One region of the Achromobacter sp. MFA1 R4 genome, then DNA from elsewhere that is predicted to be linked to it. Evidence: predicted binding sites of a transcription regulator. Region 1 holds the regulator's gene; the other holds the start of a gene.
What was found. Region 1 encodes NrdR, which represses ribonucleotide reductase genes. Its sites were predicted from a motif close to CACNANATNTNGTG; they were not measured.
Positions count from the first base shown of each region.

Region 2: BXA00_RS22505 (ribonucleoside triphosphate reductase) is a predicted target of NrdR. The motif match lies at 12,819-12,832, and genes of this name have one in related genera.

Region 1 is NZ_LT707065.1:2,711,697-2,727,797, reverse strand. It holds gene BXA00_RS12470 (autotransporter outer membrane beta-barrel domain-containing protein) at 1-510, shown strand, start outside; gene BXA00_RS12465 (hypothetical protein) at 684-1,127, shown strand; gene BXA00_RS12460 (hypothetical protein) at 1,223-2,218, shown strand; tRNA gene BXA00_RS12455 (tRNA-Ser) at 2,320-2,410, opposite strand; gene BXA00_RS12450 (SpoVR family protein) at 2,543-4,096, opposite strand; gene BXA00_RS12445 (YeaH/YhbH family protein) at 4,093-5,352, opposite strand; gene BXA00_RS12440 (PrkA family serine protein kinase) at 5,365-7,281, opposite strand; gene ribD (bifunctional diaminohydroxyphosphoribosylaminopyrimidine deaminase/5-amino-6-(5-phosphoribosylamino)uracil reductase RibD) at 8,123-9,274, opposite strand; gene BXA00_RS12430 (cysteine hydrolase family protein) at 9,454-10,017, shown strand; gene BXA00_RS12425 (GlxA family transcriptional regulator) at 10,038-11,000, shown strand; gene nrdR (transcriptional regulator NrdR) at 11,041-11,520, opposite strand; gene glyA (serine hydroxymethyltransferase) at 11,752-13,002, opposite strand; gene BXA00_RS12410 (YbhB/YbcL family Raf kinase inhibitor-like protein) at 13,303-13,956, opposite strand; gene tyrS (tyrosine--tRNA ligase) at 14,029-15,258, opposite strand; gene BXA00_RS12400 (peptidoglycan DD-metalloendopeptidase family protein) at 15,517-16,101, shown strand, end outside.
Region 2 is NZ_LT707065.1:4,909,566-4,925,666, reverse strand. It holds gene BXA00_RS22565 (polysaccharide pyruvyl transferase family protein) at 1-74, shown strand, start outside; gene BXA00_RS22560 (efflux transporter outer membrane subunit) at 373-1,929, shown strand; gene BXA00_RS22555 (HlyD family secretion protein) at 1,926-3,089, shown strand; gene BXA00_RS22550 (DUF2955 domain-containing protein) at 3,079-4,164, shown strand; gene BXA00_RS22545 (transporter suffix domain-containing protein) at 4,161-4,658, shown strand; gene BXA00_RS22540 (LysR family transcriptional regulator) at 4,713-5,645, opposite strand; gene BXA00_RS22535 (M20 family metallopeptidase) at 5,758-7,191, shown strand; gene BXA00_RS22530 (tripartite tricarboxylate transporter substrate binding protein) at 7,209-8,189, shown strand; gene BXA00_RS22525 (YSC84-related protein) at 8,274-8,852, opposite strand; gene BXA00_RS22520 (catalase) at 8,970-11,345, opposite strand; gene BXA00_RS22515 (hypothetical protein) at 11,358-11,972, opposite strand; gene BXA00_RS22510 (DUF3325 family protein) at 12,317-12,667, shown strand; gene BXA00_RS22505 (ribonucleoside triphosphate reductase) at 12,839-14,833, shown strand; gene nrdD (anaerobic ribonucleoside-triphosphate reductase) at 14,929-15,111, shown strand; gene BXA00_RS22495 (anaerobic ribonucleoside-triphosphate reductase activating protein) at 15,077-15,883, shown strand; gene BXA00_RS22490 (PLP-dependent aminotransferase family protein) at 15,874-16,101, opposite strand, start outside.

The DNA of each region.
Region 1 (16,101 bases):
GAAAGCCGGGCCAACGCGGACGTGGACGTATACGGCGCCGGACTGCGGCTGCGCGTGGCGCGCACCTTCGCGTCGTCGCAGTACTACCTGAAGCCCTTCGTCGACGTCGATGCGCTTTATTCCCGTTCACCCGGGTATTCCGAATCGGACAACGCCCTGCACCTGGATGTGGAAAGCAGCGACCAGTTCGTCATGGGCCTGTCGCCCACGCTGGAATTCGGCGGCAAGGTTCCGCTGGAGAACGGCGCCATCATGCGGCCGTATGTGTACGGCGGCGTCACCCTGCTGTCCAAGGACGAATACACCGTAAAGGCCGCGCTGCAGGGCGCGCCCGCCGGGAGCGGTTCGTTCGAGACCTCGCTGCCCATGGACAACGTCATCGGCCGTCTGGGCGCTGGCCTGCAAGTATCGAATGCAGGCGGCATCGATTTCCGCTTGCAGTACGACGGCGAGTTCGCGTCCCGGACACAAAGTCATCGGGCTTCGGTGAAGGTCATGATGCCGTTTTGAGGATGGACTAAGACCCTGAACAAGGCATCGTCTGTCTGAGTTGGGGCGCCGCTGGCAATTCGTGCATCGCCGCGCCCCACGCAGACTCTTAATCTTCCCGCGCGAATTTCAGACTTCGCTGATTGTTCGCCGTTCCCGCGCTGCGCAGACTCTGGCTGTCACAGGAGCCAGGCATGCAGGGAAGGGAAATCATCGGGGCGGGCAACCGTATTCTGGATGCGGGCGCCAGGCAGAGAATGATAGTGAGCTACCTGAAGTGGGCAAGCCGAGCAATCTGGGTTTGCTTTCTTGTGTGGATCCTGTTCATGTGGCTCTGCAGCCCCATCGTGGCGTTGCACTATTCCGCGGAAGCCACAGAGCCCATCGGCTACTTTTTGGATACCGAGTCAAGCATTACGAAGCGCGTCCTGACGCCGGGCGACTCGACATTCATCACGACTGCCATGAATCCGCCTTCCGACATGTGGGTCACGCTCTCGTTTCCAGTGGCCAGCCGAGATGTACTGGAAGTCACGAAACCATTCAGCCGGATAGACGTGTATATCGGCCCAGGAGCCCGGATCGAGCGCACTGAAATCCGACACGATTTTTTTGCGCGTTTTACCGAGCCGGACTGACGTGGCGCAAGCCTTGTCGATGTTCGGTGACGCAAAGCATACGCCCACCGCGCACCAACAAAAAAGCCGCTGAATTGTCTACGAATTGTCACGGTATGCCGATCCGAATTGATCCAAGACCTGCGACAGCCCTCGCACTTTCGCAGGCATCCTGGGACCCTAAAGGCGGCATTCTGAGCTGCACGATTGAATATCCCGTCGTGGCGGATCAAGCGGATAAGCCGGCGTACCCGCTTCGAGACTTCCTTGACCGCCAGTGGCCGGAGCCCGAACCCATTTGGATCGTTGATGCGGGGCCGCTGACGCTGGATCTCGATGATCGCAAACGTCTCGTTGAAGTCTACTTGCTGGCCAGTCCTGCCACCTGGACTTTGCAGCCAATAGAGCCGGCACAAGGCGACGTCGCGGAGCCATATCTTGAAGCCCAGTTTGACGAAGGTGGTCACGCCAAGTGCCAGCCCATACAAGAGGAACAATACGACCCGCAACAAGGCATCGTCTGTCTGAGTTGGGGTCCCGCAGACCATTGGCACATCATCTCGCCCACACTGGCGCTTGGACTCGCATCAGACGGCACGCTCATGAAGATTCAAATAAGCGAGTTTCGGCTTCCCATTCCGAAGCCCCGGCCGAAAAGCGCGTGGGAACGTCTGAAGCACAGGTTGATGCAGCTCAAAGCGGGTACATGCCTGCAATGGAAGTCAGGCCAAATGAAAATGCGGTACCTGAGTTGGATATGCCGGGCGATCTGGGTGTGTTTCCTTTCATGGATCCTCTTCATGTGGCTTTGCAGCCCCATCGTAGCGCTGCACTACTCGTCGCAAGCCACGGAGTCCCTTGTCTTCTACCTCTATAGTGATGGGACCATCACGAAGAGCGAACTGGCGCCGGGTAAATCCGATTACACCTCGACCGCCATGAACCCGCCTTCCGACATGCAGGTGATTCTTTCATTTCCCGTTTTGCGGCGAGAAGTGCTGCATGTCACCGAACCATTCAGCCGCATAGACGTGTATATCGGCCCAGGAGCCCGGATCGAGCGCACTGAAATCCGACACGACTTTTTTGCCCGTTTTACCGACCCGGACTGACGTGGCGCAAGCCGTACCGACCTTCGACGAGGCTAGACATATGCCCCGCGCACCAACAAAAAAGCCCCTGAATTCTCTACGAATTCAGGGGCTTGCATTCTTGGCGGACAGAGGGGGATTCGAACCCCCGATACGCTTTTGACGTATACACGCTTTCCAGGCGTGCGCCTTCAACCACTCGGCCACCTGTCCTACTGCATTTTCGAGCACTATTTCGGCGCCGCAGAAAATGCGAATCTGCGATTCTAGCAGAAGCCGCGCGCCCACAGCAAGCGGGCAAAGAAAAAGGGACGCACTACCCGCGTCCCTTCCCCTGCCTGCGCCTTACTTCGACGCGGGCGGGTCCTGCTCCCGGTAGGAGCTGATCGTGCCGTCCGGTTCGGTTTCTTCCAGCCGGACGCGGAATCCCCACAGGCGGGCAAGATGCTTCATGACCTGTTCGGCATCCTCGCCCGCCAGCGGCCGGCCGCGGCTTTTCAGGTGACGCAGCACCAGCGAGCGGTCGGTGTCGCGGTTGAAGCGGACGACCTGGATGTCCGGCACCTGGTTGTCGCGGTTGTGCTGCGCGGCGAGCAGGCGGCGGATGTCGCGGTAGCCTTCGTCGTCGTGGATCGCGGCCACTTCGAGCTTTGGGTTGGCCTGGTGGTCCGAGATGGCGAAGAAGCGGAACTCGCGGATGAGGCGCGGGGACAGGTACTGCGAGATGAAGGATTCGTCCTTGAAGTTGCGCATGGCGAAGTCCAGCGTCTTCAGCCAATCCCCGCCCGCGATGTCCGGGAACCACTTCTGGTCTTCCGGCGTGGGGGCCTCGCAGATGCGGCGGATGTCGGACATCATCGCGAAACCCAGCGCGTAGGGGTTGATGCCGCCATAGCCGCGTTCGTCAAAGCCGCGCTGGCTGACGACGTTGGTGTGGCTTTGCAGGAACTCCATCATGAAGCCGTCGTTCACCAGGCCTTTTTCATGCAGGCGGTTCAGGATGGTGTAGTGCCAGAACGTGGCCCAGCCTTCGTTCATGACCTTGGTCTGGGTCTGCGGGTAGAAATACTGCGCGACCTTGCGGACGATGCGCACCAGTTCCTTCTGCCACGGCGCAAGCTTGGGCGAGTACTTTTCGATGAAGTACAGCAGGTTCTCTTCGGGCTCCGGCGGAAACACCGACGCCTCGGTGCGCGTGTCCTTGTCCGCTTCCATCCGGGGGAGCGTGCGCCACAGGTCGTTGTATTGCAGGCGCGCATGCTCCTCGCGCTCGGCCTGGCGCGCGGCCTCTTCCTTGTACGAGACCGGCGCGGGACGCTTGTAGCGGTCCACGCCGTGATGCGACAGCGCATGGCAGGAATCCAGCAGCGCTTCCACGGCATCGATGCCGTAACGGTCTTCGCAGGCCATCACGTACTTGCGCGCGAACACCAGGTAGTCCAGCACGCCATCGGCGTCGGTCCACTGCCGGAAGAGGTAATTGCCCTTGAAGAACGAGTTGTGCCCGTAGCAGGCATGCGCAATCACCAGCGCCTGCATCGCCATGGAGTTCTCTTCCATGAGATAGGCGATGCAAGGATTGGAGTTGATGACGATTTCGTAGGCCAGCCCCTGCATGCCGCGGCGGTAGAACTGCTCGTTGCGGATGAATTCCTTGCCGTAGGACCAGTGCGGATAGCCAATGGGCAGGCCGGCCGACGCGTAGGCGTCCAGCATCTGCTCCGAGGTGATCACCTCGATCTGATTCGGATAGGTGTCCAGCCCGTATTCGCGCGCGATCTGGGAGATCGCATCGTCATAGGACTGGATCAGTTCGAACGTCCATTCGGACCCCTGGGAGATCGGCCGGGCGCTGCCGGCCGATTCCGGCTCTACGAGAGCACCCATGTTGGAATTCATGCGGCCTCCTTCTTGAACAGGTCGTGGAACACGGGGAAGATCTCGCCGCGATCGCAGATGCGCCGCATGACGAAATGCGGCTCCAGCTTCTGTTCATATTCCGCCCACAGGCTGCTCTTGCGCGCCTCCTGCGAGTCGGGGATTTCAATATAGGCAAAGTAGCGCGTGGACGGCAGCAGGTGCTCGGCCAGAAAGCGCGCGCTCTTGCCCGCGTCGGCGCCGAACGAGTCGCCGTCGCTGGCCTGGGCCGCGTACACGTTCCACGCGGCCGGCGGATACCGCTTTTCCAGGATCTCGCGCATCAACTCCAGCGCGGACAGCACAATGGTGCCACCGCTCTTGGGGTCGTAGAAGAAGGTGTGCTCGTCCACTTCCTCGGCGTTGTCGGTATGGCGGATGAAGACCAGGTCCACGTGTTCGTACTTGCGCGACAGGAACAGGTACAGCAGCGTGAAGAAGCGCTTGGCCAGGTCTTTCTTGCCCTCGTCCATGGAGCCGGACACGTCCATCAGGCAGAACATGACCGCGCGCGCCATGGGGATGGCCACCGATACCCGGTTGCGATAGCGCAGGTCCAGGTCATCCAGGAACGGGACGCGGGCGAGCCGCTCGCGGCAATCCTCGACTTCCTGCTCGAGCTCCTGGATCCGGGCAGCGGACGCCCCCGCCGCCCGGGCCTCTTGCAGGGCGTGTTCGGCGTCTTCCAGGTCGGCCCGCGCCTTCACGCTGAGCGACACCCGCCGCGCCAGGGACGACTTGAGCGTGCGGCTGATGCTCAGCGTGCTGGGCGACCCGGTCGTGGTGTAGCCGGCGCGCTGCCACTTCTTCTGGCTGACTTCGCCAAGCTGGTTGCGCGCCAGGTGAGGCAATTCCAGATCCTCGAAAAAGAGGTTCAGGAATTCGGCCCGCGACAGGCTGAAGGTGAACTGATCCACCGATTCGCCCTCTCCGGGTTCGGACCCGCCATCGCCCTGCCCGCCCTGCGGCCGGTCGAAGGTGTCGCCCTTGGCGAACTCGCGGTTGCCGGGATGCACCATCTCGCGGTCGCCGCCCGCGCCGTGCCGGAAGGTCGGCTCGGAGATATCGCGGGCAGGCAGGTTGATTTCACCGCCTTGATCCATGTCCTGGATCGAGCGGTCACGGATCATCCCGTGCACCGCCTTGCGGATCTGGTCCTTGTAACGCCGTAAAAAGCGTTCCCGGTTAACGGCGCTTTTGTTGCGGCCGTTAAGACGCCGATCGATCAGTGAATTCATGATTCACCTCGCTCAGGATGACTTCCTCACACGGAGATACCACTCGCACAGCAGCCTGACCTGCTTTTCCGTGTAGCCCTTCTCCACCATCCGGTCGACGAAGCTCTGGTGTTTCGACTTGTCCTCGGCCGAGGCCTTGGCGTTGAACGAAATCACCGGCAGCAGGTCTTCCGTGTTCGAGAACATCTTCTTCTCGATCACTTCGCGCAGCTTTTCATAGCTGGTCCAGTTGGGATTGCGCCCGTTGTTGTTGGCGCGCGCCCGCAACACGAAGTTCACGATCTCGTTGCGGAAGTCCTTGGGGTTGGCGATGCCCGCCGGCTTCTCGATCTTTTCCAGCTCGTCGTTCAGCGCGCTGCGGTCGAAGCTTTCGCCGGTTTCGGGATCGCGGAATTCCTCGTCCTGGATCCAGCAGTCGGCAAACGTCACGTAGCGGTCGAAGATGTTCTGGCCGTATTCGGAGTAGGACTCCAGGTAGGCCGTCTGGATTTCCTTGCCGATGAATTCCGCGTAGCGCGGCGCAAGGAAGCCCTTGATGAACTCCAGGTAGCGCCGGCGGATTTCGTCGGGATAGTCTTCGCGGCCGATCCGTTGCTCCAGCACGTACATCAGGTGCACGGGGTTGGCGGCCACTTCCGTCTGGTCGTAGTTGAAGACGCTGGACAGGATCTTGTACGCGAAGCGCGTCGAGACCCCGGTCATGCCTTCATCGGTGCCGGCGTAATCCTTGTATTCCTGCAGCGCCTTGGCCTTGGGGTCGACGTCCTTCAGGCTTTCGCCGTCGTAGACCCGCAGCTTGGAGTAGATGCTGGAATTCTCGGGTTCCTTCAGGCGCGTCAGCACCGAGAACTGCGCCATCATGTCCAGCGTTCCGGGCGCGCACGGCGCTTCGGACAGCGAGCTGTGATGCAGCAGCTTCTCGTAGATGCGGACCTCTTCGGACACCTGCAGGCAGTAAGGCACCTTGACGATATAGATACGGTCAAGGAACGCTTCGTTGTGCTTGTTGTTGCGGAAGGTCTGCCATTCCGACTCGTTGGAGTGGGCCAGGATCGTGCCGTTGAACGGGATGGCCGAGAAGCCTTCCGTGCCCTTGAAGTTGCCTTCCTGGGTGGCCGTCAGCAGCGGATGCAGCATCTTGATCGGGGCCTTGAACATTTCCACGAACTCGAGCAGGCCCTGGTTGGCCAGGCACAGGCCGCCGGAATAGCTGTAGGCGTCCGGGTCGTCCTGCGAATGGCGGTCGAGCTTGCGGATGTCGACCTTGCCGACCAGCGAGGAGATGTCCTGGTTGTTCTCGTCGCCCGGTTCCGTCTTGGCGATGGCGATCTGGCGCAGCACGGAAGGATTCAGGCGCACGACGCGGAACTTGGAGATGTCGCCGTCGAATTCCTTGAGCCGCTTGACGGCCCACGGCGACATGATGCCGGTCAGGTAGCGCCGAGGAATGCCGTATTCCTTTTCGAGCATGTCGCCGAACCGTTCGGGATGGAACAGCCCGAGCGGCGATTCGTTCACCGGCGATCCTTTCAAGGCATAGATCGGAAACTTCTCCATCAGCGCCTTGAGCCGCTCCGCAATGGAGGACTTGCCGCCCCCGACCGGTCCGAGCAGATACAGGATCTGCTTGCGTTCTTCCAGCCCCTGAGCGGCGTGCTTGAAGAACGCGACGATCTGTCCGATCACGTCCTCCATGCCGTAGAACTCCTGGAACGCGGGATAGCGCCGGATGGTCCGGTTGGAAAACAAACGGGAAAGACGTGGGTCGTTGCGCGTATCCACGATCTCAGGTTCGCCGATCGCGGCCAGCATGCGCTCAGCGGGGCTGGCGTAGGCCATGGGATCGCGCTTGGCGAGGTTCAGATACTCTTCGAGCGAGAGCTCTGATTCCTGCTCTCTTGCATACTGCGACTTGAAGCCTTCGACGATGTTTTGCACGGAAACCTCCTACAACACGCGAAAAATTCAATACGTCCCTACATGCCCATTGTGCCTCAGCGCCTGCGCTTTCCTAGACAATCTTGCGACAAGCATTTTCAGCGGGTTTTTATGTTGCTTTCGCCACACATCAACCATAAGCAGGATCGGACCCTTTCTGTTTAGGCTGCCGCCTACGGATACAAGTTCCGCCAGGATTGCAACCAACGTGAGCAAGTTCACTCGTTCGTCTTCAGCATAAGGCCGCATATAGCGTGCCTGACGCAGCCGCACATGAAATGGTCGGCAATGAAACGACGAAATGAGCGATATCCGGTGGATTCTTATGGGCCGGGAACAAACCCGGCTACGCCCGCCATGCGATCGCGGCGGACGGCCTGAACGGCGCTTTGCGTCTTCGTTCAGTAGCGTGCCTGTCGGTGATGAACTGCGCCGATCGCGGCACGGGAATCCGTGGTGACGAGGGCGCGCGGCGGCTGTGCGGTGGTCCGTGAGCGCGTAGCGCCAAGTCATGCGCCTATGCTAAGCCCAATTGACCGTTTTGTGGCAATTCATTTGCGCGCTCGCGTTTCAACGCAGCGCCGCGCACCAGCGCGGATGGCGTGCGCGCGGCTGCGGTTGGCGCACATCATGTATGCGCCACGAACCGCGCGCGACGCGTAGATGCAGGCTGCACGCGGCTTGCAAAGCATTGGCAGCCGTACTTGTGGAGTGCTAACAGCCCTCTTGGCAACGCGCACGGGCGATGTAGCAAGACGGCATGCGCATGAAGAATTAATTCATGTGCGTGAAGCAGCGCGCGCAATGCAGGCGGCGCGCCGCAACCGAACCGCTAAGACAGCGCAGGCAGCGCGACGCTATCCATCAACTGGCGCCACGTGCCGGCCACGCGCGCGCGCACGCACAAATCAGCGCCCACGCGCGCGATATCGGTAAATTCGTAGCGTCGCGCGGCGTCCAGGTGTTCGAGCATCGGCAGGCGCACCATGCCCGCCGCGTCGCCCAGCAGCACCGGCGCCAGGTACAACAGCAGTTCGTCCACGCACCCGGCGGACACCAGCGCGCCGCTCAGGCCCGCACCGGCCTCGACGTGCACCTCGTTGAACTGTTCCTGGGCCATCCAGCGCATCATCGCGGGCAGGTCGACCCGGCCAGGCTCCACGCCCGGCAGGCAGACCACCCGCGCGTTCCTGTCCGCCAGGCGCGCGGCCTTTGCGGCATCCTCGCGGGCGGTGAACACGATGACGGGCCCGCCATCGAACAGCCGGGCGGTCTCGGGGATCTCGAAACGGCCGTCCACCACGGCCTTGCGCGGCTGCCGCGGCGTATCGAGGTCGCGCACGTTCAGCCGGGGATCGTCCTTCAGGACGGTGCCCATGCCGGTCAGGACGACGCAACTGCGCGCCCGCCAGCGGTGGCCGTCGGCCCGGGCCTCGGGGCCGGTGATCCATTGCGACATGCCGTTATGCAGCGCGCTGCGGCCGTCCAGCGACGCGGCCATCTTCATCCACACCCAAGGCAGCCCGCGGCTCATGCGTGAGATGAATCCGGCATTCACGGCAAGCGCCTCTTCGCGGCAGATTCCCGTCGTCACCCCGATTCCGGCGTCGCGCAGGCGCGCCAGACCCTGTCCGTTGACCAGCGGATTCGGGTCTCCCATGGCGACCACCACGCGCGCCGGCCGCGCCGCCAGCACCGCGTCCACGCAGGGCGGGGTGCGGCCGAAATGGCTGCAGGGCTCCAGGGTGACGTACAGCGTGGAACCGGCAACCGATTCGCCGCGCGCCTGCGCGTCGCGCAGCGCGCAGATTTCGGCGTGCGGACCGCCCGGCGGCTGGGTCGCGCCTTCACCAAGCACGCGGCCGTCACGCACGATGACGCAGCCGACCCGGGGGTTGGGGGCCGTGGTGGCCATGACGGTCTGCGCCAGCGCCAGGGCGCGCCGCATCCAGTAGAGGTCGTCGGTGTCGGGGGAAATGTCCATGCCAGGGATTGTATGTCCGCGGTGCGCGCCCCCGGTCATTGGGGACGCACGAGCCGGCGTGGCGGCATGGCGATGTCCGTTTTGGGCCGCCAGCCGTCTTGGATCGCGCTCGCGCCGGCGCGGGATCGGAGTAAAAATAGCGCCATACCCCTTGAAAACCTAGGCCAGGAGGCCCGGAAATGAAACAGGCATTGATCGTCATCGACGTACAGGAATCCTTCCGTCACCGTCCGTTTTGGGACGCATCCGAGTATCCGGCCTTTGTTTCGCAAATCCAGTCCCTGATCGATGGGGCTGCCGCGCAGGATATGCCGGTGCTGCAGGTGTTCCATATCAGCCCGTCCGACGATCCCGCCAATCCGTTTTCCCTGGCGTCCGGCCACGTCAGGACGCTTCAGGAATTGCGGATTTCGCCCTCGGCCGTGTTCCACAAAACGGTCCATTCCGCGCTGTACGCCAAGGACGAAGCCGGCGCCTCGCTGCACGACTGGCTGGTCAAGCACGGGATCGAAGGCGTCATCGTGGCTGGCATCCGCACCGAACAGTGCTGCGAAACCACCTCGCGCCATGCCAGCGACGCCGGTTTCAAGGTGACGTTCCCCACCGACGCCACGCTGACCTTCGCCATGCAAAGCCCGTCCGGCAGGCACTACACGCCGGCCGAGATCCGCGACCGGACCGAGTTGGTCCTGCAAGGCCGCTTCGCCCGCATCGTGCGCGCCGCCGACGCGCTGGCGGCATAGCTGCCGGGCGGGAGGCGCAGATGATCCCGGTGCATTTCGTGGTGCCGCGCGGCATCGTCCTGCTGGACCTGGCCGGGCCGGCCGAGGCGTTCCGCGTCGCCAACAAGCTGTGTCCGGGCACGTTCGAACAGCATTTCTGCGGACCCTCGCGCGACATCGAGAGCGGCATTCCGGGCCTGCACCTGGCGCACGTTCAGGCCCTGCCCGCCCGCCTGCCCCGCAACGCGCTGGTGATTCTTTCCGGCGTGGTGGGCAAGCACACGCGGCTGGACGACGACGACGCACGCGCCATCGTGGACTGGCTGGCCGTGCGCCACCCCGCGGACGGGTTCACCCTGATGACGGTCTGCGCGGGCGCGCTGTTCGCCGCGGCCGCCGGCCTGACGCGGCAGCGCGAATGCACCACGCACCACACCTGCCTGGCACAGCTGGCCGCCATCGACCCGACCGCGCGCGTGCTGGACAACCGCATCTTCGTCGAGGACGGCAACCTGGTCAGCAGCGCGGGCATCACGGCCGGCATCGACCTGGCGCTGCACATGGTGGCCCGCCATTGCGGCCCGCGCGTCGCCAGCGAGGCGGCGCGCGACATGGTCGTCTACCAGCGTCGCGCCGGTTCCGATTCGGCGCTGTCGCCCTGGCTGGACCATCGCAGCCATATGCATCCCGGCGTCCACCGGGTCCAGGACGCGGTCATCCGCGACCCCGCCGCGCCGTGGTCGGCCCGGACCCTGGCGGACCAGGCGCACACCAGCCCCCGCCACCTGACCCGCCTGTTCCGCGAGCACGCGGGCTGCACGCCCATGGACTACCTGTATCAGATCCGAGTCGCGCTGGCGCGCGACCTGCTGCGCGACACCCGGCTGGACCTGGAGCGCGTGGCGGAGAAATCGGGATTCGGCTCGGCGCAGCACATGCGCCGCGTGTGGCGCAAATTCCAGCCGCTGACGCCCGGCTCGATGCGCGGGGCGGCGCTGCAATAACCGCCGCGCGGGGCGCTGTTGCGATCGGCGCCCCGCCGCGCTATTCCTTGCGCAGCTTGCCCGGCAGCAGCGGGCCCTGCATCTCGCGGATGGCCTCGACGAATTCGCCGATGTCTTCGAAGCTTTTGTAGACCGAGGCAAACCGCACGTAGGCGACCTTGTCGAGCTTGCGCAATTCGTTCATGACGAGCTCGCCGATATGCTCGGACGGGACTTCGCGCTGGCCGCTGGCAAGCAGTTGCTCTTCGATCCGCGCGACGGCCGCATCCACGTCCTCGGTGCTGACCGGGCGCTTGCGCAGCGCGAGGCTCAGGCTGGCGCGCAGCTTCACGGGATCGTATTCGCTGCGGCTGCCGTTGCGCTTGACGATCGAAGGCATGGCAAGCTCCACCCGCTCGTAGGTGGTGAACCGCTTGTCACAGGACAGGCAGCGGCGACGGCGGCGGATGGCGTCGCCCTCTTCCGAGACCCGGCTGTCGACGACCTGCGTTTCGGCATGGCCACAAAATGGACACCGCATGTGTGATCCCTAAAGACGCTGGTGGCGCTGGCGGCGCTGGAAGCGCTGGAAGCGCCGGAGGCAATAATTGAGCATATTGTAACGATGGGGCCAGGCAAAGCGCCCGGATGGACGATTTTGTCACTGCGGACGCGTCGCCCCCGCCCCAAAAAACCAAGGGACGGCGCCTTGCGGGGCCGTCCCTCTTGTTTCCTTCTACCGGGATGCGCGAGCGCCGCCCGCGCCCGCGGATTACTTCTTGCCGTACACCGGCAGGCGCGAGGTCAGTTCATTGACCTTGGCGCGCACGGCAGCGATGTTGGCCTCGTCGCGCGGGTTGTCCAGCACGTCGGCGATCAGGTTGGCGGTCAGCTCGGCATCGGCTTCGGTGAAGCCGCGGGTGGTCATGGCCGGCGTGCCCAGGCGGATGCCGCTGGTCACGAAGGGCTTTTCCGGATCGTTCGGGATGGCGTTCTTGTTGACCGTGATGTGGGCCTGGCCCAGCACGGCTTCCGCTTCCTTGCCCGTGATGCCCTTGGAACGCAGGTCCACCAGCATGACGTGGCTTTCGGTACGGCCGGAGACGATGCGCAGGCCGCGCTTGACCAGCGTGTCGGCCAGCACCTTGGCGTTCTTGACGACTTGCTGCGCGTAGTCCTTGAACTCGGGTTCCAGCGCTTCCTTGAACGCCACGGCCTTGCCGGCGATGACGTGCATCAGCGGACCGCCCTGGATGCCGGGGAAGATCGCCGAATTGATGATCTTCTCGTGTTCGGCCTTCATCATGATGACGCCGCCGCGCGGGCCGCGCAGCGACTTGTGCGTGGTCGAGGTGACGAAATCGGCGTGCGGAACCGGGTTGGGGTAGGCGCCGCCGGCGACCAAGCCCGCGTAGTGGGCGATGTCGACCATGAACAGCGCGCCGTTTTCACGGGCGATGCGCGCCATGCGCTCGAAGTCGATGTGCAGGGCATAGGCCGACGCGCCCGCCACGATCAGCTTGGGCTTGTGTTCCTTGGCCAGCTGCTCGACCTGGTCGTAGTTCAGGACTTCGTTTTCGTCCAGGCCGTACGAGATGAAGTTGTACAGCTTGCCCGAAGCGTTGACCGACGCGCCGTGCGTCAGGTGACCGCCTTCGGCCAGGCTCATGCCCAGCACGGTGTCGCCCGGCTTGAGGACGGCCATGTACACACCCTGGTTCGCCTGCGAACCCGAGTTGGGCTGCACGTTGGCGGCTTCGGCGCCGAAGATCTGCTTCAGGCGGTCGATGGCCAACTGTTCGACCACGTCCACGTATTCGCAACCCCCGTAGTAGCGCTTGCCCGGGTAGCCTTCGGCGTACTTGTTCGTGAGCTGCGTGCCCTGGGCTTCCATGACGGCCGGGCTGGCGTAGTTCTCCGAAGCGATCAGCTCGATGTGCTGTTCCTGGCGCTGGTCTTCCTTCTGGATGGCGGCCCAAACGTCCGGGTCAGCCTTGGACAAGGTGAGGTTGCGGTCAAACATGACGGGGGTTTCCTGAGGCGGTATGAAATGAGAAAACGGCGTCGGGTGGGTAAACCCGGAGATTGCTGTGTAGTTTACCCCGTCGCGCGGAATCAATTGCCGCCAAAATTGCGGGATCTTGGCCAAATTGCCCCGGACGGGCGCGAAAACCACGCCATCCCGGCGGGCCCGGAAACGCCCCTCATGACGACTTGAGAAAGTTTCATGCAAAGGCCCCTGCGGCGCCTTCTGCGGATCGCGCCCGTCACCGGAAATGAAAAAGGGCCGCACCAGGCGGCCCTGCGTACATGCCTGTCGACGTCAGGCCGACGTGGCCCCGATTTGCTTGGGCGCCAGCCGGGGATTGAGCGTATAGGTGCCCGTCAGCGACGCCTGCGCCAGCACGTGCTTCTGGATGGCGCGCAGCGCGTCTTCGCCGGTGAAGGAACCCTGCAGATTCAGGCTGGGCACGTCCAGCGCATACAGCGTGAAGATGTAGCGATGGACCAGGGCGTCGTTCCAGGGCGGGCATGGGCCGTCATAGCCGAAATACTCGCCGCTCATGTCGTGGTCGTTGGCGAACCATGATGAATAGGAGTTGATGCCCTGCCGCGCGTCCATGGGCGCCAGGGGGCCGCCCTTGCCGCGCGGGGTGATGCCGTTGGAGAACGCGCCTTCGTCGATCTCGCGCAGGTCGGCGGGCAGGTCCACCAGCACCCAGTGGAAGAAATCGACGCGGGGCAGGTCGGCAGGCACTTCGCGGCCTTCCTGGTTGACGTCGTCGGGGCGCGAAGGCACGTCGGGATCATGGCAGAGCAAGGCAAACGACTGCGTGCCTTCCGGAACGTTGTCCCAGGAAAACTGCGGATTGAAGTTGTCTGCCAGCGCGACGTGCGATTGCGCATCGATCCTGCCGAATGCATAGCGCTCGGGAATCGACTCGTGATCGGAAAATGACAAACTCGAAAGTTCCATGTCGTGCTCCTATAAGTGCCGCAAAGGGCGCCCAGGCCCTGTGTGTACCTTCAGCGTATCAAAACTTCGCTATTACGGGTTCAACTTAACACGCGCGAACTTGCGCTTGCCCACCTGAACGACGTAAGTCCCGGCCGGCAATTGCAACGATTTGTCTTCCACGCGATCGCCATTGACGCGGACCCCGCCCTGCTCCACGTTGCGCTGGGCCTCCGAGCCGGACGCGACAAGGCCGGCCTCGCGCAGCAGTTTGAGGATGCCCACCGGCGCGCCGCCGAGGTTGACTTCGGGGATGTCCTCGGGGATGGCGCCATCCCGGAAACGCGCCTCGAACGAGGCCAGCGCATCGTCCGCCGCCTTGGCGGAATGAAAGCGCGCAATGATCTCCTGCGCCAGCATGACCTTCGCATCGCGCGGATTGCGGCCGCCGTCGATTTCCTGCTTGAGCGCGGCGATGTCCTCCAGCGAGCGGAAGGACAACAGTTCGAAGTAACGCCACATCAGCGTGTCGGAAATCGACATGAGCTTGCCGAACATGGAATCAGGCGACTCCGAAATGCCGATGTAGTTGCCCTTGGACTTGGACATTTTCTCTACGCCGTCCGTGCCGACGAGCAGCGGCATCGTCAGGATGCACTGCGGCTCCTGTCCATATTCTTTTTGCAGTTCCCGGCCCACCAACAGGTTGAACTTCTGATCGGTGCCCCCCAGCTCCAGATCGGACTTCAGCGCGACCGAGTCATAGCCCTGCATCAGCGGATACAGGAATTCATGCACCGAAATGGGGATGCCGCCCTTGAACCGCTTGGTGAAGTCCTCGCGCTCCATCATGCGGGCCACCGTGTAGCGGGAGGCGAGCTGGATCAGCCCGCGAGCGCCCAGGGGATCGCACCACTCGGAGTTGTAACGGATCTCGGTGCGGGCCGGATCCAGCACCAGGCTGGCCTGCGCGTAATAGGTCTTGGCGTTTTCTTCGATCTGCTCGCGCGTGAGCGGCGGGCGCGTGCTGTTGCGGCCACTGGGGTCGCCGATGGTGGAGGTGAAATCGCCGATCAGGAAGATGACGTTGTGCCCCAGGTCCTGGAGCTGGCGCATCTTGTTCAGCACCACCGTGTGTCCCAGGTGGATGTCCGGCGCGGTGGGGTCCAGCCCGAGCTTGATGCGCAGGGGCACGCCCGTGGCGCGGCTCTTGGCCAGCTTGCGCGCAAACTCGGACTCGACCAGCAGTTCATCGCAGCCGCGCTTGGCTGTACGCAGATCGGCTTCGACTTCAGGAGTGATGGGGGCTTCGGTGGGTGACATGACAGGGGGACCAATGCGGCTTCAGCCGACAAAAAGGTGTAAAAAGTGACGAAAACTATCGAAAATTCTAGCCGAATCGGCTAGGATACCGGCCTAATCATACGCAACTGTCATATATACGCAGTTGCGTTCGCTCTACCATCTATTGTTCACAAGATGCGCATCCGCGCCAGCCCTTGCTCCGGAATCCGTTGCATGCCAGGGCCGTTCGTGTCACGCACCCTGCGAGCTCAAGCCACCTGAGAGGGTATTTTCACGATGAATCGTGGCCTCCACGAACTGGCGAGTGGCCTCAAGCGCAAAGTCGCTGCCGTATTTGCGCCCGTCGAGCCCAAGCCCCATCGCTCGGGACTTTTCCGCCGCACTCTTCTCGTCACCGCAATTGGTCTTTTCGCTGGCGCCGCCGCTCTCGGCATGGTGCAGCAACCCGACCGCACCGAACTCCCCCCCTCGCGCGTCATCCAGAGCATTCTGCCGCTGACCGCCGAGCAAGTCGAAGTCAGCAGCCCCAGCGCCGCCCCCTACATCAGCGAAACCCGCATCCGTCCGGGCGACACGCTGTCGGCCGTGCTGCAGCGCCTGGAGCTGGACGCGCCCAATCTGCAGTCCTTCCTGACGCACGACGCCAGCGCCCGCAGCATCTACAAGCTGTATCCGGGCCGCTCGGTGCAGGCTGCCACGGACGAACAGGGCAACCTGATCTGGCTGCGCTACATCCACACGCCCGGCAATGAATCCGACGGGCAGGTCGTGACGCGCATGCTGCACGTCGCGCCGGCCGGCGACAGCTACAAGGCCGAGGAAATCACGGAAAGCACCGACCGCCAGACCCGCGTGGCCGTC
Region 2 (16,101 bases), 2.2 Mb from region 1:
CGCCCCCGTTGCTGCAGCCGCCCCACGCCTCGTCTCCTGGCTGGCGACTGCGCAAACTCTTCGGCCGGCGCTGACCGGCACGCCCGCCGGCGATGGCCCGATCCGGCGGGCCGCCTGGCCAAAAAACGTTTTGCTGGCACCGGCGGAAAAAGCTCAATAGAATCGATTGGCATGCGGACGCAAGCCCGTTCGCCCCGGCCGCTCGCGGATCCCCGGATCCCGCGCGTGGCCGGCGCGCACCGGCCGCTTCCCCGCCGGCACTGGCGCCGCCTTGGCGCCCGCGCCAGGCAATCCGGCATCCATGCCGCGCGGCAACATCGGGCCGTGCGACCTGGGTCGTTGCAGTTAGGCTTTTGACAGACCTGGTGCCCAATGTGGCCGATGACTGGTTCGAATCGACTGCTGCTGACCGGCGTGCTCTGCCTCGGCGGTTGCGTGCAAGTGGGGCCGGACTTCGAGCCTCAGCGGGTCGCTTGGTCCGACCAATGGGACACCCCGGCGCTGCAACAGGCCACCGCAGCCGGCGCCCAGCCCGATGCCCGCGAATGGTGGCGCATCTTTGACGACCCCATCCTCGAATCGCTGATCGCACAGGCCGACGCGCACAATCCCGGCGTGCAGGTGGCTGGCCTGCAGATCATGGAGGCGCGCGCGCAGCTTGGCATTGCCCGCAGCGGCGCCTATCCGCAAACCCAGGTCATCGGCGCCGATGCGTTCTACCAGCGCCGCTCGTCCCGGTCCGCCGAGGGCAATCCCCGGCCCAGCAGTTTCTGGCAATACAGCGCGGGGTTCGACATCGGCTGGGAACTCGATTTCTGGGGCCGCTTCAGCCGCGCCATCGAATCCGCCGACGCGGCGTACTTCGCGTCCGAGGCCAACCGCGAGGACGTGCTGGTGCTGCTGCACGCGCAGGTGGCCGACAGCTACTATGCGCTGCGCACGACCGAGGCCCGGCTGCGCATCGCCCGCGACAACGCGGCCATCCAGAAGCGCAGCTACGAGATCACCGAGCGCCTCTTCAACAGCGGCGAAACCGACGAACTGGACCTGCAGCAGGCGCGCACCCAGTATCTCGGCACGCTCGGCACCATCCCCGAGTTCGAAAGCCAGATCGCCCGCACCCGTAACGCGCTCGCCGTGCTGGTGGGCAAGCCGCCCGGCCCGATGCCGGAATTGCCGGACCTGGCGCCGCAGGAAGCGGTCATCCCGCTGATCGACCGGGCGGTCCTGCAGGACGTGCCCGCCAACCTGCTGCTGCGGCGTCCCGACATCCGGGCCGCGGAGCTGCGGATCGCGGCGCAGTCGGCGCAGGTGGGCGTGGCCAAGGCAGACCTCTACCCGTCGCTGACCCTCTTGGGCAGCATCGTCTGGACCGCCACGTCGCTGGCCGGGACTTCGGGCGCCTCGGCGCTGCTGGGCGGCCCCAGCCTGACCTGGAACGTGTTCGACCACGGCCGGATCACCAACACGGTGCGGGTGCAGGACGCCCGGTTGCAGCAGCTCATCGTCGTCTACCAGGACGCCGTGCGGCAGGCGGCGCGGGAAGCCGACGATGCGGCCACGGGATTGATCAAGTCCCTGGAACGCGACGGCATCCTGTATGACGCGGCGCTGGCGGCCAAGCGCTCGCTGACGCTGGCCAACGCCCTGTACCGCGAGGGCTATTCCGACTTCCAGCGGGTGCTCGATGCCCAGCGCGCCCTGGCCACGCAGCAGGACACCTATCTGGTGAACCGGGGCAATGCCGTGCGCGACCTGATCGCGCTGTACAAGGCCCTGGGCGGCGGCTGGCACAGCGACCAGCCGCTGCTGGATCCGGCCACACGAGAGCAGATGCAGCAACGCACCAACTGGGGCGACCTGCTGTCCGACGCCGGACGGCCAACGCCCGTTTCCGCGCGCCCCCCGAACACCGAGGCGATCCCATGACTAGTCCCAGGTCCGCGGCGCCCGCGCCCTCGTCGGCCCGCCCCGCCACACCCGCCCCGCCCGAGCCGCCCGCCGCCCCGCCGCCGCCCGCGGATCCGGCCAGGAAGGGCATCCGCTGGGTGCTGCTGGTGATCGTCCTGAGCCTGGTCTGGTATTTGCTGGCCGACCGCTACACGCCCTATACGCAGCAGGCGCGCGTGGAGGCTTTCGTGGTGCCGGTGGCCTCGGAGGTATCGGGCCGCGTCGCCAAGGTGCACGTGCGCAACAACCAGGACGTGGCGGCGGGCGCGGTGCTGTTCGACGTCGACCCGGAGCAGTACCGGATCGCCCTGGACCGCGCGCGGGCAGACCTGGACGCCACGCGCCGCCAGATCGGCGCCAGCACGGCGGGCATCGATTCGGCGCAGGCCTCGCTGCGCGCCGCGCAGGCCAATGAGGTGCGGGCGCGGCAGGACAGCACCCGCCTCGAACGCCTGTACCGCGAAGACCGGGGCACGATCTCGCTGCGCCGGCTGGAGATCGCGCGCGCGAACCTGGCGCAGGCGGTGGCCCAGGTCGCGGCGGCGCGCGCCGAGGTCCAGCGCGCGCGCGAGCAGGAAGGCGGCAGCGAGGAAGACAACGCCAAGCTGCGCAGCGCCGCCGCGGCGGTCGAGAAGGCCGAGCTGGATCTGGCCAACACGCAGGTGCGCGCCCGCGCGGCGGGCCTGGTCACGGACCTGCGCACCGACGCGGGCCAGTTCGCGGCCGCGGGCAAGCCGGTGATGACGCTGATCGCCATCCACGACGTGTGGATCAACGCCGACATGACGGAGAACAATCTGGGCCATGTCGAACCGGGCACGCCCGTGGCCATCATCCTGGATGCATTGCCCGGACGCGTCTTCGAAGGCCGGGTGCGCAGCGTGGGCTACGGCGTGAGCGTGGGCGCCGCCACGCCGCCAGGCACCCTGCCCACCGTGCAAAACAGCCGCGACTGGCTGCGACCGGCGCAGCGCTTTCCGGTCGCCATCGACCTCGATCCCGGGCAGCTCCCGTCCCTGCGCGGCATCCGGGTCGGCGGCCAGGCCGAAGTCATGGCGTTTCCCCGGCCCGGCAATCCGCTCAACCCGCTGGGCCGCGTGTACCTGCGGCTGATGAGCTGGCTTTCCTATGCCTACTGACGCCCCGCCCCTTCCCCGCGATCCCCGCGGCCAGCGCGCCATGCGCCTGGGGGTCGGGACGGCGCTCTGCCTGGCCGTCAGCTTCGGCCTGGACATGCCGATCCCGATGGTCGCGCCGGTGCTCGGGGTCTTCCTGCTGGCGCAGATGAACCGGCCGCTGTCCCTGAAGGCCGGCCTGGGGCTGGCGCTGGTGGCGATGTTCACCACCGGCACCGGCCTGCTGCTGATCCCCTTGCTGCGCTACTACCCGGCCGGCGGCGTGCTGCTCGTCGGCCTGTGCCTGTTCCTGGCGTTCCGGCATGGCTTGCGCGGCGGCAACAATCTGGTGTCCACCTTTCTCATCATCGGCCTGACCATGATTTCCGCGGCCGGCACCTTCGACTTCGGCCTTGCCGTGACGGTGATCGAGGCGCTGGTCAAGGGCCTGCTCCTGGCCGCGCTGGTGCTGGGCGTGTGCCACGCGCTGTTTCCCGAGCCGCCCGGTGTGCCGGCGCCGCCTCCCGCCCCCGTCCTGCCCGCGGCCGAAGCCACCCGCATGGCCGTGCGCGCCGCGCTGGTGGTGCTGCCGGCCTTCCTGCTGGCGCTGACCGATCCGCTGGGCTACATGCCCATCATCCTGAAAGCGGTCAGCCTGGGCCGCCAGAGCTGCGTCACGGCCGCGCACGGCGCCGCCCGCGAGATCCTGGGATCGACGCTGCTGGCAGGCGTGCTGGCCGTGGCGTTCTGGGCCGCGCTGCGGCCCTTTCCCAGCCTGTGGATGTACTTCCTGTGGATGCTGCTGTTCGCCCTGGCGATCGCGCGCAAGCTCTATCGGCTGAGTCCCACGCCCCATGCGCCCAGCTTCTGGCTGAACACGCTGGTCACGCTGATCATCCTGCTGGGCCAGTCGGTGCAGGACAGCATCGCGGGCAAGGACGTGTACACGGCGTTCGCCGTGCGCATGGGGCTGTTCATCGCCGTCACGCTGTATGCCTGCCTGATGCTGCAGTTGCTCGAACCCCGGCCGCGCGCGCCGCGCCAGTCCCGTTTTTCGTTCCGCCGACCGTTCACACGACTCAAAAGGAGCCCGCCATGACTACCCAAGACATGCCCACCCCACCCGCGCCGGCGATGGGCTGGCGCTTCAAATGCGGAATCGGATTGTTCATCCTGGCGTTCGCGCTGTGGTTCCTGATTCCCGTCGGCGCCGCCATGGACATTCCCGGCTCACGCATCGCGGCGCTGACCGGAGCCATCTTCATCGCCAACAAAGTCCTGCTGATCACCTGCATCGCCGTGATGGGCAAAGAGGGATTCCAGCAGCTCAAGGCCATCATCGGCGGCCACGCGAAAAAGCTCGCGCCCGTGCAAAAGGTGGGGCCGGTGCGCCACGCCATCGGGATGGTGATGTTCATCCTGCCCATCGTGACCTCGATGCTGGAACCCTACGTGGACCAGATCTGGCCGGGCCTGCGGCCCAAGCTGTGGCAGGCGCAGTTGCTGGGCGACGTCATGCTGGTCGCCAGCTTTTTCGTGCTGGGCGGCGACTTCTGGAGCAAACTGCGCGCGCTGTTCGTGCGGTCGGTGTAGCGGCGCGAGCCCGCACGGCCCTAGTGCGCCGCCCCCCGCGCCTAGCCCCCGCGCTTAGCCCCTCGCCCCGCCGCCGTCCTGGTCCGGCGCCCGCGGCGCGGCGGTCAGCCGCCGCGCCATGAATTCCAGGAACTCCTTGGCCAGCGGCGGCAAGGTGCGGCCCTGCAGCGTCACCGCCTGGATGCTGCGCTGGCGCATTTCCGGATTGCTGAACGGCACCGCCGCCAGCGCCGCCCCCTGCGGATCGCCCATCAGCGTCAGGTAGCCAGACAGGGCGACGATCCGGCTGCCCGGCAGCATGGGCAGGAAGGCCGCGGAATGATTGGATACGTAGGCGGGCTCGATGTGCAGGCCCGCATTGGCGCAGGCCGTGTCAAACAGCTGCCGCACCGTGGTGCCCTGGTCGCCCAGCGACAGCGGCACGTCCGCGAGATCCCGCAGGCTGATCGTGCGCCGGCTGGCGAGCGGGTGCTGGCGGCACATGACCGCGTACACCGGCGCGCGGGTCAGCAGCTCGGTCTTCAACCGGTCGTCCTGCCCGACCGTGTAGCGCAGCGCGATCTGCGACAGGCCTTCCAGGATCAGGCGCGTGACCTCGTCCGGACGCTCCACATGCAGATGAAAGCGCGCCTCGGGGCGAAGCTGCTTGAAATCGGCCATGCACATCGGCATGAAACGGTGCGCGAACCCCTCGGTGCAGGCCAGCCGGATCGTCACGTCGCCCAAGGCGCTGCGCCGCCGGATGTCGGTGGTGACGCGCTCGGCCTCCAGGGCGGCGGCCTGGGCATAGGCCGCGAGCTGCCGGCCGGCTTCGCTCAGTGTCATGCCGCGCGCCTGCCGCTCGAAGAGCACGATGCCCAGGCTGTCTTCCAGCTTGGCGATCTGGCGGCTGACGGCCGACGCCGCGACATGCTGCGCTGCCGCCGCGCCCGCGATCGAGCCGCAGCGGGCCACTTCCAGGAAATATCTGAGACTCAGGGAAATCACGGATGCCTCGGTGTGAGATGCCTTTATGGCAACGCTAAAGTGCGAATTATCTAATTGTGGCACGCGATGAAGCGTAATAACTTTGTGCCTCCCCACCGCACGAAGAACCGCCGTGACCCGCGAACAAGCCATCCTCCAAGCCGTACAAGCCTATGACAGCGGCGCCCTGCAGTCCGCCCTGGCGCGCCGCGTCGCCTTCGCGACCGAAAGCGAAGTGCCCGAGCAGGCCCCCGCCCAGCACGCCTACCTGAACGACGAGCTGGTCCCGCTGCTGTCGGAACTGGGCTTTGCCTGTGACGTCCACGCCAATCCGGCCGGCGTCGATCTGCCGATCCTGGTGGCGCGCCGCATCGAGGCGCCCGGATTGCCGACCGTCCTGATGTACGGCCACGGCGACGTGGTGCGCGGCAACGCCGCCAAATGGGCAGACGGCCGCGACCCCTGGCGCCTGCAGGTCGACGGCGACCGCTGGTACGGACGCGGCACGGCCGACAACAAGGGCCAGCATTCAATCAACCTGGAGGCCCTGGCCCGGACGCTCGCCGCGCGCGGCGGCGCGTTGGGATTCAACACCACCTGGCTCATCGAGACCGGCGAGGAAGCCGGTTCGCCCGGCCTGGCCGCCTTCTGCGAGGCGCGGCGCGACCTCCTGGCCGCCGACGTCTTCATCGCCAGCGACGGGCCGCGCCTGCATGCCGAACGGCCGACGCTGTTCATGGGTTCGCGCGGCGCCGTGAATTTCGAACTGAAAGTGCGGGCGCGCGAACGCGGCTACCACTCGGGCAACTGGGGCGGGCTGCTGTCCAATCCGGCCATCCGGCTCATGCACGCCATCGGCTCGCTGGTCGACGCCCAGGGCCGCATCGCCGTGCCCGGCCTGCGCCCGCCTCCCATCCCCGAGGCGGTCGCCGCCGCGCTCGCCGACCTGGACGTGGGCGGCGGCGAAGACGATCCCGAGATCAACGCGTGGTGGGGCGAACCCGGCCTGTCCGCGCCCGAAAAGGTGTTCGGCTGGAACAGCCTGGACGTGCTGACCTTCGGCGCCGGCGACCCGGCCAAGCCCGTGAACGCCATCCCGCCGGAAGCCGTGGCCTGGTGCCAGTTGCGCTTTGTCGTGGGCACCGACTGGCGCGCGCTGCGCACCCACGTCGCCGAGCACCTGCGCCAGGGAGGTTTCGACGACGTCGAGATCCGCGTCGGCATGCAGGCGGGCGCGACCCGCCTGTCGCCCGACAGCCCGTGGGTGCGCTGGGCCGCGGCTTCGCTGCAGCGCACCACCGGCAAGCGGCCGGCGTTGCTGCCCAACCTGGGCGGCTCGCTGCCCAACGACATCTTCGCCGACCAGCTCGGCCTGCCCACCCTGTGGGTGCCCCACTCCTATCCCGCGTGCGCGCAGCATGCGCCCAACGAGCATCTGCTGGGCAGCGTCGCCCGCGAGGGCCTGGCCATCATGGCGGGCCTCTTCTGGGACCTGGGCGACCAGGGCAGCTCAGTACGCGATTCGGTACGCGAGCTTGCCGCCACCACCTCTTCCGCCAACACCTGACCCTGACCGAGCCCCCCATGACCGCTAGATTCTGCACCGCCCTGTTGGCGTTCACGCTTGCCGCCGCCGCCCATCCCGGCGACGCCCATGCCGCGTACCCGGACCAGTCCATCAAGATCGTCGTGCCCTTCACGCCGGGCGGCGCCACCGACGCCGTGGCGCGCCTGCTCGCCACCCGCCTGTCGGGCAAGCTGGGCCAGCCCGTCATCGTGGAAAACCGCCCTGGCGCGTCCACGGTCATCGGCGCCGACGCGGTGGCGCGCGCCAAGCCCGACGGCTACACGCTGATGCTCTCCGGCAGCACCACCTACACCGTGCTGCCGGCGCTCAAGCCGTCGCTGCCCTACGATCCCGTGCGCAGCTTTGAACACATCGGCATTGTCGCCATGGCGCCCATCGTTCTGCTGGCGCAGAACGCGGTGCCCGCGACCACCCTGCAGGAGGCCGCGGCGCTCGCCCGCGAGCAAAGCGCCAAAGGCGGGCTGATGTACGGCACCTTCGGCCCCGGCTCGGCCCCCCACCTGGCCGGCGAAATGTTCGCGCAGGCCGCGGGCGCCAAGATGATGCCGGTGCCGTACAAGGGCAGCGCGCAACTCGTCACCGCATTGATCGGCGGCGAGGTCGCGCTGGGCGTGGACACGGTGTCCTCGGCCGCCCCGCAGGCGCGCGCCGGCAAGCTCCGCGCGCTGGCAGTCTCCGGCGATCGCCGCGTGCCGCAATTGCCCGACGTGCCGACGTTTGCCGAGGCCGGCATGGCGGACGCGTCGTTCGTTGGCTGGTATGGATTGGTCGCGCCCGCGCAGACGCCGGCCCCGGTGGTGGATACGCTGAACCGCGCCGTCGCCGAAATCATGCAGGACGAGCAGGTGCGCAAGACCGTGTCGGACCTGTCGCTGGACCCGGTGTTCCTGCCCGGCAAGGCGTTCCGCGACCAGATCGCCAAGGAAGTCGGTACCTTCACCGAGGTCGCGGCGCGCGCGGGTATTACGCTGGATTGACCCGCGCACGAGGCGCGCAGCCGCGCCTCTGCCCCCCGCACTACCCGGCCGCCCGGCCCGGCCGTCATGGCGACGGCAACGGGTTCAGTTCGGATTGATGCGGCTGATCTTGGAGCCTTGCAGCCCCATCCCGGCCATCAGGCCCTGTTCGCCGAACGGCACGGCGTACACGTCCTGCGTCAGCGTGGTGGTCGTGATGCTGGCGGCATAGCCCTGGTCCACCACCACCAGGCTGGGCCCCGCGCCCAGCGACCAGCCGTCGCTCTTGTCCAGGTAGGCCATCGCCTCCTCGTTCATGAAGAAGAGCGCATAGCTGAACTGCTGCGCGCCGGCCTGGAATCCGAAAGACAGGGCCGAAATCGAGTAGTACCCCTCGACCTGCCCGCGGCGGATCAGCGCGCCTTCGCCGCGCTCGCCGCCCACCAGCAGCCCCCCCTTGATGATGCTGGGAAACACCAGCACCCCGACGGCCTTGTCGCCCAGCTCGCGCGTGCGCGGCGCCTGGGCGTAGAGCTGCTCCAGCGCGGCCAGCGAATCGGCGCTGAGCTCCGCCGCCGAGGCCGCGTGCGCGGGCGGCGACACCCAGGCCAGGGCCGAAAACGTCAAAAGGCTGGCGCAAAGCCAGCCCAGAAACTTCACAGGCAACACGGACGCGCGGTTCATACGGCCCCCCGGGGTAAGGAGAGCGAGCGCCGGTTGCGCTCGCCCGACCTGCCAACGCAGTATTCGCAGCCGCCACGTCGGTGTCAATGGTCCTTCCTTACCCGTGCTGCCGCGCCCTCATACCTTGGGCGGTGTCGTCTCCCGCTCCGGATGGCGGTGCTTGCCCAGCGCTTCAATGAACGCCTTGGGCGCCTCGCCGCCCAGCAGCAGGCCGCCGTCGTTCGGGTCCGGATCGATGCCCGCCGCGGCGAACACCTGCACGCCGTCCCCGACGCCCATCAGCGTCTTGCCGTGGCGATAGGCGTCGCGCAGGAACTCCAGCGCCCGCCCGTCCGCCGCAAGACTCGCCATGGCGGCCTCACCGCCGGGCACGACCGCGCCGTCGAACAGTCCCGACGGGTGATTGTCCAGCGAGGCGTCCGCGTCAAAGCTGCCGCCGTCGGCCGCCTGCACCGGGCCGATGCGCTGGCCCACCAGCCGAACGACGGCGCCCGCCTGGATGAGGGCATCGGCCACGGCGGACACCGCCTTGCCATCCACGCCTTCGGCCGCCAGGATGGCCACCTTGCGCGTCGCCACGCCGCCATCCCCGGGTCGCGCGGTCAACGACAGCGTCGGCGACACCTCGACTTCGGACTTGGGCGGATTGGGCATGGCGCGCGGCATCGGATCGGGCAGAGGCATGCCCAGTTGCTGCGCCACGCCCTGCGCCAGCTCGTCGGACACATTGCGCAGCGACGACACCATGCGCGCCCGGATCTGCGGCACCGTCACCTTGCTCAGCTCAAACGCAAAGGCATCGACGATGTGCTGCCGTTCCCATGCGGTCTGGCTGTTGTAGAACAGCGTGGCCTGGTTGTAGTGCTCGGCGAATTTCTCCGGATGCCCGCGCAGCTCATCGCTCGTCACCGGCTCCGGGAACGACACGAACCCGTCCATGCCCGCCTGGAACGGGCAGCCGCCGGCCAGGGAATTCGGCTCATACGCCACCCGGCCGCGATGGATGGTCTGCCGGTGCATGCCGTCGCGCTGGTTGTTGTGCACCGGCGCCAGCGGCGCGTTGATCGGGATCTCGTGGAAGTTCGGGCCGCCCAGACGCGAGATCTGCGTGTCGACGTAGGAATGGATGCGGCCAGCCAGCAGAGGATCATTGGTGAAGTCCACACCGGGCACCACATGCGCGGCGCAGAACGCTACCTGCTCGGTCTCGGCGAAGAAGTTGTCGGGATTGCGGTCCAGCACCATGCGCCCGATGGGCACGACGGGCACCAGTTCCTCGGGCACGATCTTGGTGGCATCCAGCACGTCGAAACTGAAGCCTTCGGCCTGGTCGTCGGTGAACACCTGGACGCCAAGCTCCCATTGCGGGCCGTGGCCGGCGTCGATCGCCTCCCACAGGTCGCGCCGGTGATAGTCGGGATCGGCGCCCGACACCTTGACCGCTTCGTTCCACACCTGCGAATGCGTGCCCAGGATGGGATTCCAATGGAACTTCACCAGCCGCGATTCGCCCTGGGCGTTCACAAAGCGGAAGGTATGCACGCCAAAGCCCTGCATCATGCGGTAGCTGCGCGGAATCGCCCGGTCCGACATCACCCACATCAGCATGTGGGTCGATTCGGGCATGAGCGACACGAAATCCCAGAAGGTGTCGTGCGCGGACGCCGCCTGGGGCATGCCGTGGTGCGGTTCGGGCTTGACCGCGTGGACCAGGTCCGGGAACTTCATCGCGTCCTGGATGAAGAACACCGGCATGTTGTTGCCCACCAGGTCCCAGTTGCCCTCGTCCGTATAGAACTTCACGGCAAAACCCCGGACATCGCGCGCGGTGTCCTTGGACCCGCGTTCCCCGGCCACCGTGGAAAAGCGCACGAAGACCGGCGTGCGCTTGCCCGCTTCGGCAAACAGCGACGCGGCGGTCAGGTCGGTAAGCGGCTTGTAGCACTCGAAGTACCCATGGGCGGCCGACCCGCGCGCGTGCACGATGCGCTCGGGGATCCGCTCATGGTCGAAATGCGTGATCTTCTCGCGCAGGATGAAGTCCTTGAGCAGCGCGGGTCCGCGCAGCCCGGCCTTGAGCGAATGCTGATTGTCGCTGACCCGCACGCCCTGGTTCGTGGTCAGTTCCTGGCCGCTGGCGTCCGCGCGCACGCGGGGCAACGTGCCGTCGACCTGATTGACGCCGGGCGTGGCCGCGTCCCCGGTCTTGGCCGAGGTCTCGCTTTCGGACAGCGAGCTCGCGCTCACGGCCGGGTCGACCGCGCCGACGTGCGCGCCCGCGTAGGGACAGCGCGCCGCCTCTTCGCCGTACTCGGCCTCCTTGTTCGTGTTGTGGGGCATGGCGCCCGCCGTGGCGCCCACGGCCGCCGCGCGCTTGAGCGCGGGATGCGAGGGCTTGCCGGCCGGCCCGCTGGCGGGGCCGCTGTCGGTGTTCATGTATGCGGTATCGAGCGCGCCGCCCGATCCACCCTTGCCTGGCTTCTTGCTTGCCATGAGTCGTTCTCCTTAATGGGCCAGCATCGAATCGCGCGCCTGTTCGGCGCGGGATGCGCCAATGGCGGTTTCCACCTTCTTGACCTCTTCGGGCGGCGGCAGCACGGCCGGAAAGCCGAGCGATTCGATCCACAGCTCGCGGGACCAGCCCTGCGTGTGATAGAGGTGATGGTCCTCGTCGGTCGACACGGCGTCATAGGCGTGCTTGAGGATCTTGGCCTGCTCGCCCGACTGCTGCTCGGCGATCAGTCCGATCAGCGACCAGTTGGCGTGGTCCTTGGTTTCGGCCAGCACCACGCATTCGGTGGCGACCAGCTGGGCGGCCTGCGCATCGCCCGCGCTCAGCGCCATCTTCATGGCGCGCACGAGCGATTCGCCCATATGCCGCACCACATCGCGGCCCGGCGAACTGGCTTGCGGGTCCAGCTTGAGCTGCTCGAACACGGTCATCAGCACGCGGCGATGCGTCCGCGTTTCTTCCAGATAGCCCAGCCATTCCTTCTTCAGGTCTTCATTGACGGCACAGGTCACCGCAGTCTCGTAGATCGCGAGGCCGCCGATTTCCGTCTCCAGGGCCTGGTACAGCAGTTCCTTGATTTGTGCGGCGTTTCCGGCTTTGCGTTTCATGGTGGCGCTCCTTTGTGTTGGGTCATCGCTGGGGTCATCGCTGGGGTCATCGCTGAGCTCGTCGCGCGGGCCGTCGCCCGGACCTCCGGCAATCGGCATGGCGACGATCAACCCGGCTGAAGGCGCGTATTCAGCAACTGCCGTTCCTGCTTGCCGCGGCGGCCGCGCGCCCGTCCGCAGGCGCATCGCCCCGGCCTGCCGGGCCAGGCACCGTGAAAAAAATACAAAGTCCCCGCGCACGGGTCGCGCCGCCGATTCCCGTAGAATCGGGGTCATTACCCACCACCGCGCAAGGGCGCCGACCCACCCGGCCGGCGCCGAGAACCGCGCATGACTGCGGCCGCATGCCCATGAATGACTTCGTCGCCATCGCGATGGCCCTGCTGCTGATCTACGCCGGCATGGCCTGCCTGGCCCTGGCGGCGCCCCGCCACTACGACCAGGTCTGGACGCGCGATCCCCGCGCCGGCCACACGCGCGTGCTGCGCGGGGCCGGCGTATTGCTCCTGGGCCTGGCCATCCTGCCCTGCGTGGGGCTGTGGGGCGACACGCACGGCATGGTGGCCTGGCTGGGCTGGCTGTCGGCGGGCGCGCTGCTGTGGATCGGCAAGCTCTCGTGGGCGCCGCATCCGGCGGCCACCGCCGCGGCCCTGGCGGTGGCGATATCGCTGGTGGGCGTCGGCATCGGGTTTTGACCGGGCGGCGGCCATCGCGCCGCGCCCGCACGCGCCGTGTTGCGCGATTTCGCAACCGCATGCGGGCGTTTGATGCGGGTCAATCCGCGCGCATATCCGCCCATCCCTTTCCGAATCCAGCACCATATGTGGTGGTAGAGTTTTCGCACTCCACTACATATGGTGCCAACAATGGAAATCCAACACATCCTCAAGCGCGACGGCCGCGTCGTTGCATTCGATAGCGAGAAGATCGCGCAGGCCATGGCGGCGGCGGGCCAGAGCACGGGGGAGTTGGACCTGGAAGGCGCCCGGGCGCTGACCGGCCCGGTAATCGCGGCGCTGGCCGGCAACGTCTGCCCCGGCGTCGAAACCATCCAGAACCGCGTGGAGGAAGCCCTGGTCCAGGCCGGCCACTGGCGCACGGCGCGCGCCTATATCGTGTACCGCGAACAGCACGCCCGCCTGCGCGCGCTGCGCCACACGCTGGTGGACGTCGAAAGCGCCATGGAAGAGTACCTGGAGCAGCGCGACTGGCGCGTCAATGCCAACGCCAACCAGGGCTACAGCCTGGGCGGCCTGATCCTGAACGTGGCGGGCAAGGTCACCGCCAACTACTGGCTGTCGAACGTCTTCACGCCCGAGGCCGGGCAGGCGCACCGCGAAGGCGACATCCACATCCATGACCTGGACATGCTCAGCGGCTACTGCGCCGGCTGGTCGCTGCGCCAGTTGCTGACCGAAGGCTTCAACGGCATCCCGGGCAAAGTCGAGTCCACGCCCCCGAAGCACATGTCGGCCGCCATCGGCCAGATCGTGAACTTCCTGGGCACGCTGCAGAACGAATGGGCCGGCGCGCAGGCGTTCAGCTCGTTCGACACCTACATGGCGCCCTTCATCCGCCGCGACGCCATGACCTACGCAGACGTAAAGCAATCCATCCAGGAACTGATCTTCAACCTGAACGTGCCCAGCCGCTGGGGCACACAGACGCCGTTCACCAATCTTACGTTCGACTGGACCTGCCCGGCCGATCTGAAGGACCAGATCCCCTACGTGGGCGGCGAGGAAATGCCCTTTTCCTACGGCGAGCTGCAGGCCGAGATGGACATGATCAACCGTGCCTACATCGAGGTCATGATGGCGGGCGACGCGAAGGGACGCGTGTTCACGTTTCCGATCCCCACCTACAACATCACGCCCGATTTCGACTGGGACCACCCCAACACCGAACGCCTTTTCGAAATGACGGCGCGCTATGGGCTGCCCTACTTCCAGAATTTCCTGAATTCCGACCTGGAGCCGCATATGGTGCGCTCCATGTGCTGCCGCCTGCAGCTCGACCTGCGCGAACTCCTCAAGCGCGGCAACGGCCTGTTCGGCTCGGCCGAGCAGACCGGCTCGGTCGGCGTGGTCACCGTCAACTGCGCGCGCCTGGGCCACACCTGCCGGGGCGACGAGGCGCTGCTGATGGAACGCCTGGACTACCTGCTGGGACTGGGCCGCGACGTGCTGGAAACCAAACGCAAGGTGGTGCAGCGCTACATCGACCAGGGCCTGTATCCCTACACCCGCCGCTACCTGGGCACGCTGCGCAATCACTTCAGCACGCTGGGCGTGAACGGCATCAACGAGATGATCCGCAACTTCACGGGCGACGCCGACGACGTCACCACGCCCGCCGGCCACGCATTCGCCGTGCGCCTGCTGGACCGCGTACGCCAGCGCATGACCGAGTTCCAGGAAGAAACCGGCCACCTCTACAACCTGGAAGCCACGCCGGCCGAAGGCACCACCTACCGCTTCGCACGCGAAGACCGCAAGCGCTACCCGGGCATCCTGCAGGCCGGGACCGACGCCCAGCCCTACTACACCAACTCCAGCCAGTTGCCCGTGGGCTACACGGACGATCCCTTCCACGCGCTGCAACTGCAGGAAGCGCTGCAAGGCAAGTACACCGGCGGCACGGTGCTGCACCTGTACATGAACGAAGCCGTGTCGTCCGCCCAGGCCTGCAAGCAGCTCGTGCGCCGCGCGCTCAGCAACTTCCGCCTGCCCTACATCACGGTCACGCCGACGTTCTCGATCTGCCCCCATCACGGTTACCTGGCCGGGCATCACGAGTTCTGCCCCAAGTGCGATGCGGAACTGCTGGCCAAACAATCGGCGTGCTGCGCCCCGGCCTAGCCACGCCCTCACCCGGGCAGGCGCGCAACCCTCGCGGCGCGCGCCGGCCTCCATCCCGCCGGACCTGCGCCCGGCGCCCCTACCGAGGAAATCCTATGCAAACCTTGACCGCCCCCATCGCCGCCTCTGCGCCCGCCCTCCGGCTGGACGACAGCCAGCGCGTGCGCTGCGAAGTCTGGACCCGGGTGATGGGCTATCACCGCCCGGTCTCTTCTTTCAACACCGGCAAACAGGGCGAATTCAATGAACGCCGCTTCTTCGTCGAACGCAGTGCCTGAAGGCGCTTCGCCCAAGGGCGCCGGCCCCGCCACGCAGGCCGTGCGCCGGCTGGCGGACCGGCCGGCCTATGCCGCGCCGCCCCAGCCGGTCATCCAGCCCCTGCCCCGGCACTCGGCCGCCGTGGGCGGGCTGGTGCCCTTTTCCACCGTGGACTGGCCCGGCCAGCTTGCCGCGGTGGTGTTCATCTCGGGCTGCCCGTGGCGCTGCCACTACTGTCACAATACCGAACTGCAGACGCGCGCCGCCCGCTACGACTGGCGCGAGGTCCGTGCGTTCCTCGAAACCCGCAAGGGCCTCCTGGACGCGGTGGTGTTTTCGGGCGGCGAGCCGCTCAGCGAACCGCGCCTGCCCGCCATGATCCGCGACGTCAAGCGCATGGGATATCGCGTAGGCCTGCACACCGCGGGCATCTATCCGCTGCGGCTGGCGGACGTGCTGCGCCACCTGGACTGGGTGGGCATGGACATCAAGGCCGATGCCAAAGGCTATGACGACATCACGGGCCGGCGGGATTCGCAGCGCCCGGCGCTGGCATGCCTGACGCAATTGCTGTCGGCCGGGGCCGACTTCGAGTGCCGCATCACCTGGCATCCCGACTGGCTGGACGAAGCGCGCCTCCTGGCATTGGCCCGCGAACTCGCCCGCCGGGGCGTGCGCCGCTTTGCGGTGCAGGCGGCGCGCAGCGGCCCCTCCACGCCGGCCGCACGGGCCTTGAGCACCACCGCGCAGGCCGAGTTGCGGCAGGCTTTCCAGGAATTCGCCTATCGCTGAGCCAGGTACGCGGACAGCGTGGCGTGGAACCGCGGCGACACCACAGCGCCGACATTGCAGCGGGACCACGGCGACACGGCCGTGGGATCGACGCTGAACACACGCCCCGGCGCCATGATGACCTTTTCGGGCATCAGCGCCTCGGCCATCGTCAAGGAGTCGTCCACGCCCGGAAACGACGACCACAGGTAAAGCGAACTCGTCGGCCGGGTGAACAC